DNA from 3 places in the Rhodococcus sp. NPDC058521 genome. Region 1 is predicted to be linked to each of the others. Evidence: riboswitches for the same ligand, from Rfam matches in the RefSeq annotation. Region 1 holds a riboswitch; each other region holds the start of a gene.
What was found. A riboswitch is a leader RNA that binds a small molecule or an ion and turns the genes downstream of it on or off. The one in region 1 is predicted to bind cobalamin.
Positions count from the first base shown of each region.

Region 2: another riboswitch for cobalamin. It lies ahead of ACFWO3_RS05615 (ABC transporter substrate-binding protein); the one in region 1 lies ahead of ACFWO3_RS20395 (ABC transporter substrate-binding protein).
Region 3: another riboswitch for cobalamin. It lies ahead of ACFWO3_RS01875 (ABC transporter substrate-binding protein); the one in region 1 lies ahead of ACFWO3_RS20395 (ABC transporter substrate-binding protein).

Region 1 covers NZ_JBHXNL010000017.1:81,283-86,745, forward strand. Annotated here, with positions in the region: gene ACFWO3_RS20380 (ABC transporter permease) at 1-339, shown strand, start outside; gene ACFWO3_RS20385 (ABC transporter ATP-binding protein) at 239-1,006, opposite strand; gene ACFWO3_RS20390 (FecCD family ABC transporter permease) at 1,003-2,040, opposite strand; gene ACFWO3_RS20395 (ABC transporter substrate-binding protein) at 2,040-3,077, opposite strand; cobalamin riboswitch at 3,120-3,254, opposite strand; gene ACFWO3_RS20400 (hypothetical protein) at 3,394-3,705, shown strand; gene dnaK (molecular chaperone DnaK) at 3,936-5,463, shown strand, end outside.
Region 2 covers NZ_JBHXNL010000002.1:291,273-296,735, forward strand. Annotated here, with positions in the region: gene ACFWO3_RS05600 (amino acid permease) at 1-893, opposite strand, end outside; gene ACFWO3_RS05605 (Lsr2 family protein) at 909-1,256, opposite strand; gene ACFWO3_RS05610 (lipase family protein) at 1,463-2,704, shown strand; cobalamin riboswitch at 2,694-2,815, shown strand; gene ACFWO3_RS05615 (ABC transporter substrate-binding protein) at 2,871-3,929, shown strand; gene ACFWO3_RS05620 (carboxymuconolactone decarboxylase family protein) at 3,947-4,402, opposite strand; gene ACFWO3_RS05625 (DUF4188 domain-containing protein) at 4,562-5,038, shown strand; gene ACFWO3_RS05630 (DoxX family protein) at 5,040-5,463, shown strand, end outside.
Region 3 covers NZ_JBHXNL010000001.1:403,515-408,977, reverse strand. Annotated here, with positions in the region: gene ACFWO3_RS01885 (ABC transporter ATP-binding protein) at 1-393, opposite strand, end outside; gene ACFWO3_RS01880 (FecCD family ABC transporter permease) at 390-1,475, opposite strand; gene ACFWO3_RS01875 (ABC transporter substrate-binding protein) at 1,484-2,476, opposite strand; cobalamin riboswitch at 2,579-2,737, opposite strand; gene ACFWO3_RS01870 (MMPL family transporter) at 2,847-4,967, shown strand; gene ACFWO3_RS01865 (oxidoreductase) at 5,030-5,463, opposite strand, start outside.

The DNA of each region.
Region 1 (5,463 bases):
GCAGCCTCCGATGCACTCCTACCGGGGCTCGACCAGACGCGAACCGTGGGGTTGGTGACTCTTCCGGGTGCGTTCGTGGGTGTGCTGCTGGCAAGCGGTTCGGCCGTGCAGGCGGGAGCCGTGCAGATCCTCGTTCTGGTCGGACTGCTACTCGCACAGACCTGTGCTGTCGCGGCCACCGTCGAAATGGTGGCGCGCGGACTGGTTCACCGCCCCCGTGCCGCCGATCGATCCGGGATCACCGGCGTCGACGCCGGTACGTCACCACGGGGTACCCGTCGTCGACGGCTGCGACCGTGGCGGACACGTCGTAGACGGACTGCACCAACTGTTCGGTGATGACCTCGGATGGGTGACCCCACGCCGCCACGGCACCGCGCTGCAGCACGAGTACCCGATCGCAGAACATGGCGGCCAGGTTGAGGTCGTGCAGGGCAATGTAACTGGTGACCGGCAGCTCCGCCACGAGCGACAGAATCTCCAGTTGATGGGAGATATCGAGGTGATTCGTGGGCTCGTCCAACAGGAGTTCGGTGGGCTCCTGCGCAAGAGCCCGCGCGATCTGGGCACGTTGCCGCTCCCCACCCGACAGGGTGTGCCACATCCGCCGTCGATGCTCGGTCATCCCGGTGTTCGCCAACGCGGCGTCGACAGCGCGATCATCGGCGCGGGGGTCGCCCCCGAACAGCCCGCGGTGCGGAATCCGGCCGAGCCGCACCACATCCGCGACCATGATGTCGACCTCGGTGTGAACCTGCTGGTCGACCATCGCAAGCCGACGAGCGAGTTGTCTGCGCGGCAGCGAATGGAGATCCGCACCGTCGACGAGCACCTCCCCGGCATCCGGACGTGATATGCCTGCCAGCACCCGCAGCAGCGAAGACTTGCCGGACCCGTTCGGTCCGAGCAGGCCGATGGTCTGACCCGGATACGACTCGAAGCCCACGTCGTCGAGGACGGTCCGTCCGGCACGGTTCCACCGAATGCCCTTGGCCGACAGGCTCATCTGCTCCTCCTCATTCGGAAGAGGATCACGCCGAACGCCGGTACGCCGATCAGTGCGGTCACGACTCCGACCGGAATCTCCTGAGGTTCGAAGACCGTTCTGGCGATGGCATCGACCCACACCATGAAGATTGCGCCGATCATCACGACGGCCGGCAACAACCGGCTGTGCCTCGGTCCGACCACGAACCGGGCGGCATGCGGCAATACCAGGCCGACGAATCCGATCGCCCCGGCAGCAGCGACGAGAGCGGACGTCACGAGGGCGGTGATCCCGAGGAGGAGGATACGAACCCAGCGCACGGACACGCCCAGTGACGATGCCGCATCGTTGCCGAATGTGAAGGCGTCGAGCGCAGATGCCTTCACCAGGCACAGCACGACGCCGACCGCGACGACCGCGCTGCACACGAGTACATCCGTCCAATCGGCGCCGGCCAGCGAGCCGAGTAGCCAGAACAGGATGCCGCGCGTCTGCTCGGCGTTGGCCGAGGAGATCACGATGAAGGACGTCAGCGCGGCGAACAGTTGGGTGCCCGCAACGCCGGCCAAAACGACGCGTTCGGTGCCGCCACCCGCGCCGGCGGCCAGCAACATGACGAGCGCGAACGACAGCACCGCACCGCCGAAAGCGCCGACGGACAACGACACCGCTCCGCCACCGACACCGAGTACCGCGATCGACACCGCACCGGTCGAAGCGCCGGACGAAATGCCCAGAACGTAGGGGTCGGCGAGTGGGTTTCGGAGCAACGACTGCATGATCGCACCGCACAGGGCGAGCCCGGCTCCGCACACGGCGGCGAGGAGGGTGCGGGGCAGTCGCAGCTCCCACACGATCCCGTCCTTGATTCGACTCACCCCGGAGGTGCCGAGCCCGCAGTGCTCGAGGATCACGGCATAGACGTCGCCGACGGACAGTGCTGCGGGGCCGATGGTGATCGCCACCGCGACGGAGACCACGAGGATCGCCAGCGAACCGGCGAAGAGTGCACCTCGTAGCAGTGCGGAATCGTTGCGGATGGAAGGCGCGATCAATTGGTCATGCCCCAGCCGCGCAGCGCTTCGGCGACCTTCTCGACGCCGTCGACGGTACGGATGGAGGGATTCATGTCGGCCCCGTTGACGATGATGTATCGCTTGTCGCGGACCGCCGAGAGACGCTGGGTTACGGGATTGGATTCGAGGAATGCGATCTTGCTGTCCAGGGAGTCGCCCTCGATCGAGCGGCGGCTCAGATCGCCGAGTACGAGTGCGGTGGGGTCGCGGTCGAGCACCGTCTCCCAACTGACCTGCGGCCATTCGTCGGCGGTGTCGGCAAATATGTTCTGTGCGCCAACCGAATCGGTCATGACACCCGGTGAACCGCAGCACCCCGCCATGTAGGGCGCCTGAATGTCGGCGAACCAGTACGCGAGCGATACCCCGGATGCGTCGATGGCGTCCGACGCCACCTCGAATCGTGCTTGCAGTTCGGAGACGAACTGCTCGCCGCGCTCACGCACGTCGAAGACGGCGGCGAGGTCGCGAATCTCCTTGTATATCGCGTCGATTCTCAGTGGTTCGGTACGGGCGCCGTCCGAATCGCCCCCGTCCGTCTTGCCCTCGCAATCGGCAGGCGAGACGTAGTTGGGGACGCCGAGCTTGTCGAACTGATCTCGATCCGCGACGCCGCCTCCCGGACCCAGCGTGCCGACGAACGACGCCGACACGAAATCGGGCTCGGTGTCCAGGACCACCTCGAAGGCCGGGTTGTTGTCCGTGAGCCGGGGAACGCGCTCGTTGTCGGCGGCGAGGTTGTCACGAACAGGGTCCGTCCAGGTGGCGGTTCCCACCATCCGATCCGCGAGCCCGAGGGAGAGCAGAATCTCGGTCGAACCCTGATTCAGCGATACGGCGCGTCGGGGTGGCGAGTCGACGGTGACGGTGTGTCCGCAGTTCTCGATGGTCACCGGGTAGTTGCCGCCCGACTCGATGTTCTCTCCTGCGCCCTGGTCGTTGGACGCGCAACCGGATGCGAGCAGGACTGCGGCGCACAGGATCGTCGGGGTACGGCGAAGGGATACGTGCACGGTGCGCACAACTCCTCGAGTCGGGGCTCGTTCGCGGAGCCGTGACAACCAGTTGTGAGCGGAGGGCGATCGGACTTCGATTCCTCGTGAATCGTCACCGTTGCGCGTCAGTCCCGGATTCGCACCGGGTTCCCCCTCCGATCACGGGCCGGGAGGCCCGAATCACCGTATACCGGTTCGGTTGCTCGTCGTGAAGGGCGGCCACACGAGTGACGACCTCATGGGTGAGCGAGGGTTGTCTCGGGGTCGAAATCTCAGGGGTCGAATCGGGTATCTCCTGGATGCTGTTTCCCCTGGTGAAGCGAAGTATTCGGGTATGACCACTCGAACCGCAATCACCCGATTCGCAGCCGTCGTCTCCTCGGCTTGTCTCGCCTCGGTCGGTATCGCCGCGGCCGTCGCGCTCGCCCCCACGGCCGCCGCAGCACCCATCGACCACGACGGGCCGAAGCCGATCGTCTACTGCAGTGCCTCCGGCTCCGACAACGAGTACGACCCCGACCCGTATTACGGGGGCACGAGCAACGACGAGTACGACCCGGACGCGCACTACGGCGGGACGGCGACCGATCCGTTCGACCCCGAGCCCTACTACGGTGGTTCGGCGAACGGCGCGTGCACGATTTGAGTCCGTACCTCACTCGAGCTGGGAATTTTCTGTTTCGGGAACAATCCTGCGACACGGCCCGTTGAGCACTACGACAGACTTGAGCGCATGAGACTCAGGTTCGAGTTGACGCCGGGAGCCCTCCGGGTGCAAACTTGAGCGGAGGGCGCTCACCAGCGTCACAATCCAAGCGCCCAATCGCAGCGTTCACACAAGTTCACCAGCTGCAATACGAAAGTGAGGAAACACTTATGGCTCGTGCCGTCGGTATCGACCTCGGTACTACGAACTCGGTCGTGTCTGTGCTGGAAGGCGGCGAGCCCGTAGTGGTCGCCAACGCCGAAGGTTCACGCACGACCCCTTCCGTCGTCGCATTCGCGAAGAACGGTGAGGTCCTGGTTGGCCAGCCCGCCAAGAACCAGGCCGTCACGAACGTCGACCGCACCATCCGCTCCGTCAAGCGCCACATCGGCACCGACTGGAACGTGGAGATCGACGACAAGAAGTACACCTCGCAGGAGATCAGCGCCCGCACGCTCATGAAGCTCAAGCGTGACGCGGAGTCCTACCTGGGCGAGGACATCACGGACGCCGTCATCACGGTTCCCGCATACTTCGAGGACGCACAGCGTCAGGCCACCAAGGAAGCCGGTCAGATCGCGGGCCTCAACGTGCTGCGCATCGTCAACGAGCCCACCGCAGCTGCTCTCGCGTACGGCCTGGACAAGGGCGACAAAGAGCAGACCATCCTGGTCTTCGACCTCGGTGGCGGTACCTTCGACGTCTCGCTGCTCGAGATCGGCGACGGTGTCGTCGAGGTTCGCGCCACGTCCGGTGACAACCACCTCGGTGGTGACGACTGGGATCAGCGCATCGTCGACTGGCTCGTCGAGAAGTTCAAGTCGCAGAACGGCATCGACCTGACCAAGGACAAGATGGCCCTGCAGCGTCTGCGCGAGGCTGCAGAGAAGGCGAAGATCGAACTCTCCTCCGGGCAGAGCACCTCGATCAACCTCCCCTACATCACCGTCGACGCGGACAAGAACCCGCTGTTCCTCGACGAGCAGCTGTCCCGCAGCGAGTTCCAGAAGATCACCTCCGATCTGCTGGACCGCACCCGCGCGCCGTTCCAGGCCGTCGTCAAGGACAGCGGAATCGCCGTCAAGGACATCGACCACGTCGTGCTCGTCGGTGGTTCCACCCGTATGCCCGCAGTCTCCGAGCTCGTCAAGGAACTCACCGGTGGACGTGAGCCCAACAAGGGTGTCAACCCGGACGAGGTCGTGGCCGTCGGTGCCGCACTGCAGGCCGGCGTCCTCAAGGGTGAGGTCAAGGACGTTCTGCTCCTCGACGTCACTCCGCTGTCCCTCGGTATCGAGACCAAGGGTGGCGTGATGACCAAGCTCATCGAGCGCAACACCACCATCCCCACCAAGCGGTCCGAGACCTTCACCACGGCCGACGACAACCAGCCTTCGGTGCAGATCCAGGTGTTCCAGGGTGAGCGCGAGATCGCTTCGCACAACAAGCTGCTCGGCTCCTTCGAGCTCACCGAGCTGCCGCCCGCCCCCCGTGGCGTGCCGCAGATCGAGGTCACCTTCGACATCGACGCCAACGGCATCGTGCACGTGACCGCGAAGGACAAGGGCACCGGCAAGGAGAACACGATCAAGATCCAGGACGGCTCCGGTCTGTCCAAGGAAGAGATCGACCGCATGGTCAAGGACGCCGAGGCTCACGCCGAGGAAGACAAGACCCGTCGTGAAGAGGCCGAGACCC
Region 2 (5,463 bases), on a different contig from region 1:
ATATTGAGGACCGTCGCGGCAGAACCGATTCCGAGACCGTCGAAGATCTGGACGAACGGACTTTCGTCCGAGCCGATCTCCTGCCACGGATTTATCGCCATGATGACGGCGAGGGTGAGCACGTAGAACAAAATGATTCGCACCGGAACGGTATTCACGGCCCGAGGAATTGTCCGAGCAGGGTCTTCTGCTTCGCCCGCGGTGATTCCGATGATCTCGGTTCCACCGAAGGAAAACATGACAATGGCGAAACATGCTATGAATCCGCCGATTCCGGTCGCAAAGAACCCGCCGTCCGTCCACAGATTGGACACACCGACTTCCGTGTCGTGAATCCCGAATCCGAAGACGATAATTGCGGCACCGCCCACGATCATCGCGATGATCGCTGTGATTTTCACCAGCGTGAACCAGAATTCGAGTTCGCCGAAGGTCTTCACGCCGAGGAGGTTCACCGCACCGATGAAGAAGACGATCGCGAGCACCCAGATCCAGCGCGGCACGTCGGGGAACCAGAAGCCCATGTACACGCCGAACGCGGTGACGTCGGCGAGGCACACGATCACCATCTCGAACGTGTACGTCCACCCTGTGGTGAACCCCGCCAAAGAGCCGAGATGTCTTGTCGCATACTCACCGAACGATCCGGAGACCGGGCTCGCGACCGCCATTTCTCCCAGCGCACGAAGCACGATGTACACGGCCGCGCCGCCGATCAGATATGCGAGAAGTACCGAGGGCCCGGCACGGTCGATCGCTTCTGCCGAACCGTAGAAAAGCCCTGTGCCGATGGCGGACCCGAGTGCAATGAATCGAATGTGCCGAGCCGTCAGGCCACGCCGAAGTCCAGCCGATTCACCCTCGACCGAGGGGCCGGCGTCAATGTTGTCCATGTATCTGTGACCGAGTCAGTGAGCTGCTTTGAATGCCTCTTCGATCTCGGCGGGAATGCGGCCACGCGAGGACACCTCATAGCCGTTTGCGGCAGCCCAGTGACGGATCGCCTTGGTCTGTTCGCTGCTGCGGCGCGGGGATGAGGTCGACGAACCGGCCGTCCGCTTCTTGCCGCTTGCAACCTTCGCCGCATGCTCGATGTAGTAGCCCAGCTTGCGGTGGAATTCCTGCGCGTTCTTGTCGTTCAGATCGATTTCATATTCGGTTCCATTGACGGCGAAAACAATGTGTTCGCCTTCTCCGGACTCGATGGGCGTGTCGTCGAGATCATCCACCAGTTCAACAATTACTTTTCTTGCCACGAATCAATCCAATCGTCGGTGAAAACTCGATGACAAGATTACGTCGAGTTGTAGCAATTCCGCAAAGTCGGCGATGCCATTCACCGCACCCGACCTACAAAAACCGGACCGTCCGGTTTGTCACGATTCGGCGCGAAACACTCATGCGCGTACGTCGACCTTGGCATAGTGAGCGGTGTCCATCAGGCAAAACAGTGGGGTAGGCCATGGTCTCACGCGTTCTTCGTCCGTTACTCGTGCTTGCTGTGAGCGTCACGCTCGGTGCGGCTTTTGCCGGCGCCGGGACGGCGGCCGCCCAAGATCCACACACGGCGCCCGCATCGGTGCTCGGATTGCCGACGCCGGACCCGGACCCGTTCTACGCGCCGCCACCCGACCTCGCGGAGCGAGCGCCGGGGGATGTGCTGAACATTCGACAGATGCCCCCGAACCTGTACTTCCCGGGCAGCGCGGTATGGGAAGTCCTGTTCCGGTCGACGGATTCGCGTGGGCTGCCGATCGCTGCCAACACCACGTACTTGTTGCCACCGAACCATCAGCCGGACGGCCCTTTGGCGTCCTATCAGCACATCATCAATTCACTCGGACACAAGTGCAAGATCGCGACCGAGCTCTACACCAGCGACCCCTTCACGCAGATTCGTGAGGCCCCCGGTCTCAACATCGCGCTTGCCCGAGGATGGGCGGTTGCACTCCCGGATCATCTCGGTCCACGAATGGCGTACGGGGCGGCGAAGCTCGGCGGTCAGATCACCCTGGACGGAATTCGTGCCGTGAAGAAGGTTCCCGAGCTGGGTGTCACGAACAGCCAGGTGGCCTTGGGTGGCTACTCCGGCGGCGGCATGGCCACCGCCTGGGCGGCCGCTCTGGCCCCGAAATATGCACCGGAACTCGACATCGTGGGTGCTGCCCACGGCGGCACTCCGATGAACCTGACCACGATGGCCGAGGCCCTCGGCGTCAATCCGCACCCGGCATTCGGCCTCGCGATGGCTGCCGCGATCGGCCTCGAACGCGAATATCCCGATCGCATCCACCTGAGCAGCCAGTTGAACAATCAGGGCCGATGGCTACGCGGATTGATCAACAACGGGTGCACGAACGAGATCATGTTCTGGGGAGTCGGCAAGAATGCAGCCGAACTCACCGACAACCCGAACTTCATGGACGACCCCGACGCCTGGAAGGTGCTCGAGGAGAACAGCCTCGAGCTGTATCCGGGTGTCCCCGAGACACCGATATTCGAATGGCACAGCCCCACCGACGTCTTGATCCCGGTCGACGCGATCGACAGAACCACCGCACGCTATTGCGAGGCCGGCACGTACGTGAAGACGACGCTCACCCCGAGTCCGGACCACCTCTCGGCGGCCGCCCTGGGGCTGGTGCCCGCTTTGGACTGGATGGACGCTCGATTCCGGGGCGAGCCGCTACCTGCCACCTGCTGATATCGTCAGTTTCGACCGAGCAAGGGAATCCGGTGCGAACCCGGAACTGACGCGCAACGGTGATGGGCCCAAGCCCGAGTCCGAATACTTGCCGGGTCGTGCCTACACGCGGCCCGAACCACCTCGAGCTCCGCGAACGAGCCCAGAGCAGAAGGGCGCCCTTCTCGTGCGCACATCACATCTCCGGCGGGGCGCCGCACACGCGACGGCACTCCTGTTCGGAGCATCGCTTCTGGCGGGTTGCGGAACGTCACCCGAACCTGAATCCGGCTCGTCCAGCCTTTCCGAACAGCCGGGCGACACGGTATATCCACTGACCATCGACAACTGCGGCGAATCCGTCACGTTCGACGGGCCACCGCAGCGCGCGGCCTCGCTCTACCAGAGTTCCACCGAGATTCTTCTGTCCCTCGGACTTGCCGACCGCATGGTGGGCACGTCCACCTGGTTCGATCCGGTTCTGCCCGAGCTCGCAGCCGCCAACGAGCGTGTACCGCGACTTGCCGACAACGACCCTTCTCTCGAAACGGTCCTGGATACCGAACCCGACCTGGTCACCTCTGCAAGCGCACATACGTTCACGAGTGGCGTGGTGGCCGAACGCTCCCGGTTCGAACAACTCGGCGTCCATACGTACCAATCGCCGTCGGTGTGCACCGGCGCGACTGTCGAGGGCGACACGGTCACACGAAGCGAGAAACTCACCATCGAGACTCTCTATCGGGAGATCCGCGAGCTGGCCGCGATCTTCGATGTCCAGGAACGCGGCGCAGAACTGGTGGAACAACTTCGGGCACGAGTGGACGCGGCGAAGAATGCGTTGGCGGGCGACACCCCGTCCCCGAGCGTCGCCTTCTGGTTCTCCGGGATCGACCAGCCGTTCATGGCAGGCTGCTGTTCCGCGCCCGGACTGCTTGCATCCGAAGTGGGTGCCACCAACGTTTTCGAGGATTCGAGCGAGGATTGGCCCGAGATCGGTTGGGAGACGGTGGCGGACCGCGACCCCGAAGTACTGGTTCTCGGCGACCTCAGCCGCACTCGAGTGGAGGGTGACTCGCTCGACACCAAAATCGCCTTCCTCGAGTCCAATCCGGTGACCCGGGAGATGTCCGCAGTACCGGACCGGCGTTACGTGATTCTGACCGGTTCCGAACTCGATCCCGGGATACGCGAGGTAGCTGCCATCGAGAAGCTGTCGGCCGGGCTGCAGGGATCACCCTCCTGATCCCTGCAGAACCCGTCTCAGCCCACCGAGCCGGCAATCTGCCGCGTGCTCGCGTTGAGCCGGTTCCACGCGTTGATCGCGGCGATCTGAACGAGTAGCGCGGACAGTTGTTGTTCGTCGTAGACGTCGGCGGCGTCGCTCCACACGTCGTCGGGGACCGGTTCGGCGCGATCGCTCAGCCGGGTCACACACTCGGTGAGTGCGAGCGCAGCGCGCTCGGCGTCGTCGAAGTAGGGCGCCTCGCGCCAGGCCGATACCGCGAAGAGTCGCTCGTTGGTCTCGCCGGCCTGCTGCGCTTCCTTTGCGTGCATGTCGACACACACTCCGCATCCGTTGATCTGGCTCGCGCGCAGGTGGATCAGATGCACCGTCCGTTCCGGTAGATCGACGTCGCCGGTGGACGTGCTCAACGCGTAGAGCGCCTTCATCGCTTTGGGGAGAACCATCACCGGGTTCTTCATTCGTGCCTGCATCGCCGTCTCCTTCGTGTGTGGTTTTCGTTCGCCACACCTATGACGGAGCGGCCCACAACTTCGTGACAGCCGAAAGACCCGCAAGAAAGCCCTTGACATTGGATACTGCTACTATCCATACTTTGGATAGTAGCAGTATCCAACTCCGAAGGAGGGTAGATGCAACGACATACGCATTCACACGACGGCCAACTCGTCGTCTTTCTCATCGGGATGACGGTGAACCGCTGGTGGAGGCCTGATCTCTGGCTCCCCGCGCTGGTGGCGATGCCTCGCATGCTCCGTGAGCTGTCCCGGGAACCGGAGTACGGATTCCTCGGATACCGGATGACTTTCACGGGACTTCATCCCACCGTCATCCAGTACTGGAATTCGCTCGACAAGCTCTACGCCTACGCGAGCGACCGCACCGCCGAGCATCGCCCGGCGTGGGCGGCATTCAATCGACGCGCCGCTAAAACACCTGGTGCGGTGGGTGTCTGGCACGAAACCTACGTCGTCGACCGCGCGGAATCGGTGTATGTGGACACCCCCGAGATCGGGCTGGCCCGGTTCACGACCCGGGTACCTGTGTCCAAGGGAACGAACCACGCCAGGGCGCGTATCGAGCGCTCCGAACTACGAACGGAGAACTGACATGGAACCGCTGATCGCCCTGATTCTGGTCACGCTGGCGGTGGCCGCACTCGGCACGCTCGGTATCGATCGCTTCAAATCGTGGCCTGTCGCCCTTCGCGGCGGATTGGCCGCGATGTTCACCCTGACCGGCGTGGTGCACTTCGTCGGAATGCGTGAGGAGCTGATTGCGATGGTGCCACCCGCGCTTCCCAACCCAGGCCTTCTGGTCACGATCACAGGAATCCTGGAACTCGCGGGGGCGGTGGGCCTGCTGATCCACCGCACGGCACCGTTGGCCGCAGGCTGCCTGTGCGTCATGTTGTTGGTCATGTTTCCGGCGAACGTGTTCAAGGCACTCGACGGCCCCGTCGGGTTCTTCGACTCGCTGGTTCCGCGCACGATCATGCAGGTGATATTCGTGGGCGCGACCGTCGCCGTCGCAC
Region 3 (5,463 bases), on a different contig from region 1:
GGTCAAGTCCATCTGACGAAGGCAATCGTCGACGATCGCACGATCGGACTCCGTTGGCCGATCGAACCATCCCTGGTGCGGGACCCGGCCCAGTCCCACCGACTCACGCACCGACAACCCGGCCGAAGCCTGCGGCTCCTGACTACTCACGCCGATGGTGGTCGCAAGCTTTCTGCGGCCTACGGATTCGGCGTCTGCACCGTCCACCCACACGGTGCCACCACTCGGCCGCAGGGCGCGGTAGCAGCAGCGCAGCGCGGTGGTCTTGCCCGAACCGTTGGGTCCGACCAGTCCCAGAATCTCGCCCGGCCGCACGGAGACGTCGATGCCGTGCAACACCTGCCGCGATCCGAGGGTTGCGGAAACCTGTTCCAGAGCAAGAGATCCGTTCACTGCTCCGCCTTCCTGTACTGGCGATAGAGCATCCACACGAATATCGGGGCGCCCACGATCGCGGTGATGACGCCGACCGGAATTTCAGTGTTCTCCATGAGGGCCCTCGCGAGAACGTCTGCTGCGACCAGAGCGACGGCACCGACCAACGCGGCAACGGGGAGCAGCCGGATTGCTCGAGTTCCGACGAGGTAACCGGCGAGGTGCGGAATCAGCAGACCGATGAATCCGATTCCACCCGCCACCGAAACCGCGGCGCCCGCGAGGAGGGACACGCCCATCAGCTGCAACACACGGAATCTGCGGACGTTCATCCCGAGAGCGGTTGCGCCGTCGTCGCCTGTCTTCAACAGATCCATTCGCCCTGCGCTGAGCAGGATCGCGGCGCCCACCACAACGAGCGCCAGAGTGGGAAACACCGACGTGGACCATCGCGCGTCACCGAGCCCGCCAGCGAGCCAATGCAGCACCACACTGATTTCGTCCTCGTTCGCCACCACCAGAAGCGAAAAGGTGATGAAAGCTGAAAACACCTGCGCCAGTGCTACACCGACCAGGATGATGGCAGTCGGTTGCGGGTACCGTCCGCCGATCGCCAACGACAGGAACAGTGGAACCATCGCGCCCACGAATGCCGCTACCGGAATCGTGAACACCCCTAGTGCGCCTGCCCCGACGCCCAGGACCATCACCAGGACCACACCGAAGCCTGCTCCCGAGGACACCCCGAGCAGGTAGGGATCGGCGAGTGGGTTACGCGTGACGGCCTGCGCTACACCACCGGCCAGAGCCAGCGCGGCGCCCACCACCGCAGCCGTCACCGCACGCGGCAGACGGGAATCGAGAACGATGGATTCGCGCGCGGCCGACCACCACGTTTCGAAGCTGCCGGGCAGCAACGCGTGTCCGACGATCGCCCACACGTCCCCGATAGGGATACGCACCGATCCGAACGACATAGCGAGCCCCAGGACGAACAGCAATGCGGCCGTGAGAAGCACGAGCAGTGCGCCGAACCCCAGTCGGCCACGCCGCCGGCCACTTTCCGCGGCTTGCGGAACCTGCGTCCGAAGTCGCTCCACCGTGCTCGTCACGGTTGCGACACACGATCGGGATGGAGGGCCTCCGCGATGGTCTGGGCGGAGAGCAGCAGTCGAGGGCTCTCGAAGAAGTCGTCGAGGGGAACCACGATGAATCGATCGTTCTGCACGGCGGGTGTCGTCATCATGATCGGCTGCGACTTCAGGAAGTCGATCTTCTGCTGTGCGTTCTTGTCTCCGTAGTCGAGAACGACGATCGCTTCGGGCGCCCGCTCACCGATGGTCTCCCAGGTGGTGTCCGGGTACGGTTTCTCACCTTCCGAGAAGAGGTTGGTCGCCCCCGAGTAGTCCGCGATCAGTTGTCCGGCGCCCACACCACCGATGGTCATCGGAGCACTGTCGCCCGAGTCGTAGAAGAAGGTCGGGACCGGGGGCGCGTCACCGATCTTGTCGCGCAGTTGTTCCAGGCCCTCGACTACCCGACCCGACACCTTTCCGGCTGCTTCCTCCACGCCGAGAATCTGTCCGAGCTGCGCGTAGTCGTTCTCGAGCATGCCGATATCGGAAAATCCGGTCCCGCAGTACTCCGAGAACAGGAACGTCGAAATACCCTTCTCCTCGAGCGCGTCGCGTGAGCGACCTTCCTTCTCGTTGAAGGCGCTCTTCATTCCGCCCACCACGAGGTCCGGGTCCAAGTCGAGAATCTGCTCCGATGTCGGGTACTCATGCGCCAACCCCTGAATCTGCGAGAACTCCTCCTCGAACTCGGGAAGGGGAACGGCGTCTTGGTAACCCATGCCGACGATCCGATCGCCCACACCCATCTCGACGAGCACCTCCGTGACGTGATCGTTCATCGAGACGATTCGCTGGGGTGGCGACTCGAACTCCTGTGTCCGATCGCAGTTGGTTATCGACACGGGTTCGGCGAAGTCCTCGGCCGATTCGGATTGCTGCACGGCTTCGCCGCGCGAACATCCCGCGACCAGGGCAGCAGTCGCGGCCACAGTGGCTACACCGCGAGCAAATTGTGAAAAGCGCATACAAACCTCATTGGGGGCTCAGAGCCACGAACCAACGACCGGCCGAAACCCACGGCTCAGCACCGCAGGCGGCAGGACTCCGTTTCGCAGACCACGACGAACAGGGGCCACACACCGGCCGACGGGTAATCGGGCTCGTGGTCGACCTACACCTGTCCGAATGGCGTGGTCGACCACCTACCGTTGCGGGTCAGCGCCGGATTCGGACCGGCTTCCCCCATCGACTGGCTGCACGTGAGTGTCGAGTATGCCCGAATAGCCGCAGACGCCGGTCGGAGACCCCGATCACTCATCTGTCCCACCTGTCGCACCGCCATTACAGTCGGAGTGCGAATCAGCCAGCCGATACCTACCGATCCGGAGAGAACGCATGACACGTTGGGCCTCGCTCGTCGTCACACGGAAATGGTGGGTGCTGGTTCTCGCCGTCCTCGCAGTGATCGTGAGCGGTGTGTGGGGCACCGGCGTGTTCTCGAAGCTCAGCCAGGGTGGCTTCATCGACCCGGGCAGCGAATCGGCCGAGGTCGCCCAGATCGTGGAGGACAACCTCGGGCCGCAGACGCCGGACATCATCGCCATCTACACCCCACCCGAAGGCAAAACGCTCGAGGACATCGGCCCGGCGGTGACCGAGAACCTGACCGCGTTCGAGAACGAGGTGCCGACCCATTCGGTGAACTCCTACTGGAGCACCGAGGGTGCGGCCAAGGCTCAGATGACCTCGACAGACGGGTCGATGGCTTCGGCCGCAATCACGGTCGACCCGGATGCCGGTATCAACGTCGCGAACTTCAACGACCTGCTCCCGAAACTCGAAGTGCCAGGTGTGGACGTTCAGTTCGCCGGCAACTCGGTGGTCGGCGTCGCGTTCAACAACCGACTCCAGAGCGACCTCGTTCTCGCCGAGGGCATCGCCCTGCCCGTCACGTTGGTGCTGCTCGTGTTCATCTTCGGCGGCCTCGTCGCCGCCGCGGTTCCGGTGTTCGTCGGCTTGCTCTCCATCTTCAGCGCACTGGCCACCCTGCGATTGCTGACCCTGTTCACCGATGTCAGTTCTTTCGCTATCAACGTCACCTCCCTGCTCGGGCTGGGTCTGGCCATCGACTACGGACTCTTCATCGTTGGTCGCTTCCGTGAGGAGCTGGATTCCGGCGCTTCACCGTTGGAGGCGACCAAGCGGACCGTTCTCACAGCCGGTCGCACCGTTCTGTTCTCGGGACTGCTGCTGATCTGCGCCTTCTCCGGGATGCTCGTGTTCCCGCAGGACGTGATCAAATCGCTGGGATTCGGCGCCATCGCCGCAGTCGCCAGTGCCGCACTCTTGTCACTGACTGCAGTTCCCGCGCTGCTCGCGATCCTCGGCCATCGCATCAATGCACTCAGTTGGCGCAAGGACGCGGCCAAACGGGGAGAGGAACGCGCTCGCAAGTTCTGGGGGTCGGTTGTGACCAGGGTGATGGGCAAGCCCGTCGCCGTGGCCGTCACCATCGTGATCGGTCTGCTGGTACTGGCCGCGCCCCTGACGAAAGCCACGCTCGGCGAGGTCACCTACACGGCATTGCCGGAAAGCGATTCGGCCCGCACGGCGACCGACACGTTGGTCAACGAGTTCCCCACGACCGGTAACGGCGCCACGGTCATTCTTCGCGGCGTGGACGGCTCGCCACCCACGCCCGCCGACGGCACCGCGGTCGCCGCGAAGGCTCAGGGCATCGATGGCGTGAGCCAGGCGACGATGGTGGGTGCCAGCGCCGACATGGCGGCCGTCCAGGTGACCTATTCGGAGGGCGCCGACACCGACCAGCAGAGCGACGTCGTATCGAGCCTGCGTGCTCTCGACCCACCGGACGGCACGGAGATTCTGGTGGGTGGCGGCCAGGCCACGGTGGACGACGGGAACGCCGCCATCACCGAATGGCTGCCCGTGATGGTGGCGATCATGGTGATCTCGACGCTGATCCTGCTGTTCCTGGCGTTCGGGTCGATTGTCTTGCCCATCAAGGCCGTACTGATGGCAGGCATCAGCCTCGCCGCCACATTCGGAGTGCTGACCTTCGTCTTCCAACTCGGCCATGGCGCCGGGTTACTCGGAGTCAGTCCGTCACCGCTGGAACCGACGTTCGTGGTCCTGATCCTCGCTGTGGTGTTCGGGTTGTCCACGGACTATGAGGTGTTCCTCATGTCGCGCATGGTCGAGGCCCGCAGCGAAGGCGCCAGCACAGAGGACGCGGTCAAGTTCGGTGCCGAACGCACCGGAAGGATCGTCACGGCCGCCGCGATGTTGCTCGTAATCGTGACCGGCGCCTTCACCATCTCCGGGTTGTCGATCATGCGGTTCCTCGGTGTGGGCATGATCGTCGCACTCATCGTGGACGCGACCGTCGTGCGCATGCTGCTGGTGCCGTCTCTGGTCAAGCTCATGGGCGAGGCCAACTGGTGGGCTCCGAAGTGGATGAAACGAGTCCACGAGAAAGTCGGGATCGGGCACTAGACGGATCGGCACTAGCCGAAAGCTTCGGCTTGATGCGTCCGAAAGCATCTACCGTTGGAAGTTCATTGCGAGACGGCGGTCGCGGCTCCCTCACGTGGGGTGATTCCGGTGATCTGAGCCGACACCGTCCATAATCTCTCGGCGCTTTCTGGATCGACGGCGTATTCACGGACACCGCCGTCATCCATCGAGCCCCCTGGATCCGCAAGCGGCGCAATGTCGCAGTCCTCGCAGTAGACCCCGCCGCGACTGTCCAGCGCGGGAGCCGTCGCCGCCCACAGTCCGGTCGCTGCGCCTTGGCTCGGCGTCTTGAAGCCCGGCCCGACGATGTTGCCTTCTTTGTCGATCCACCCCCGCTCGATCTGCTCGGCGACTGTCATGTCGCGTTGCAGGTCGGTGATGATTGCCCCAGGGTGCAGAGAGAAAGCCCGGATTCCCTCGCTCTTCGCGGTCGCGTCGAGGTGCGCGGTGAACAACACGTTGGCCGTCTTCGATT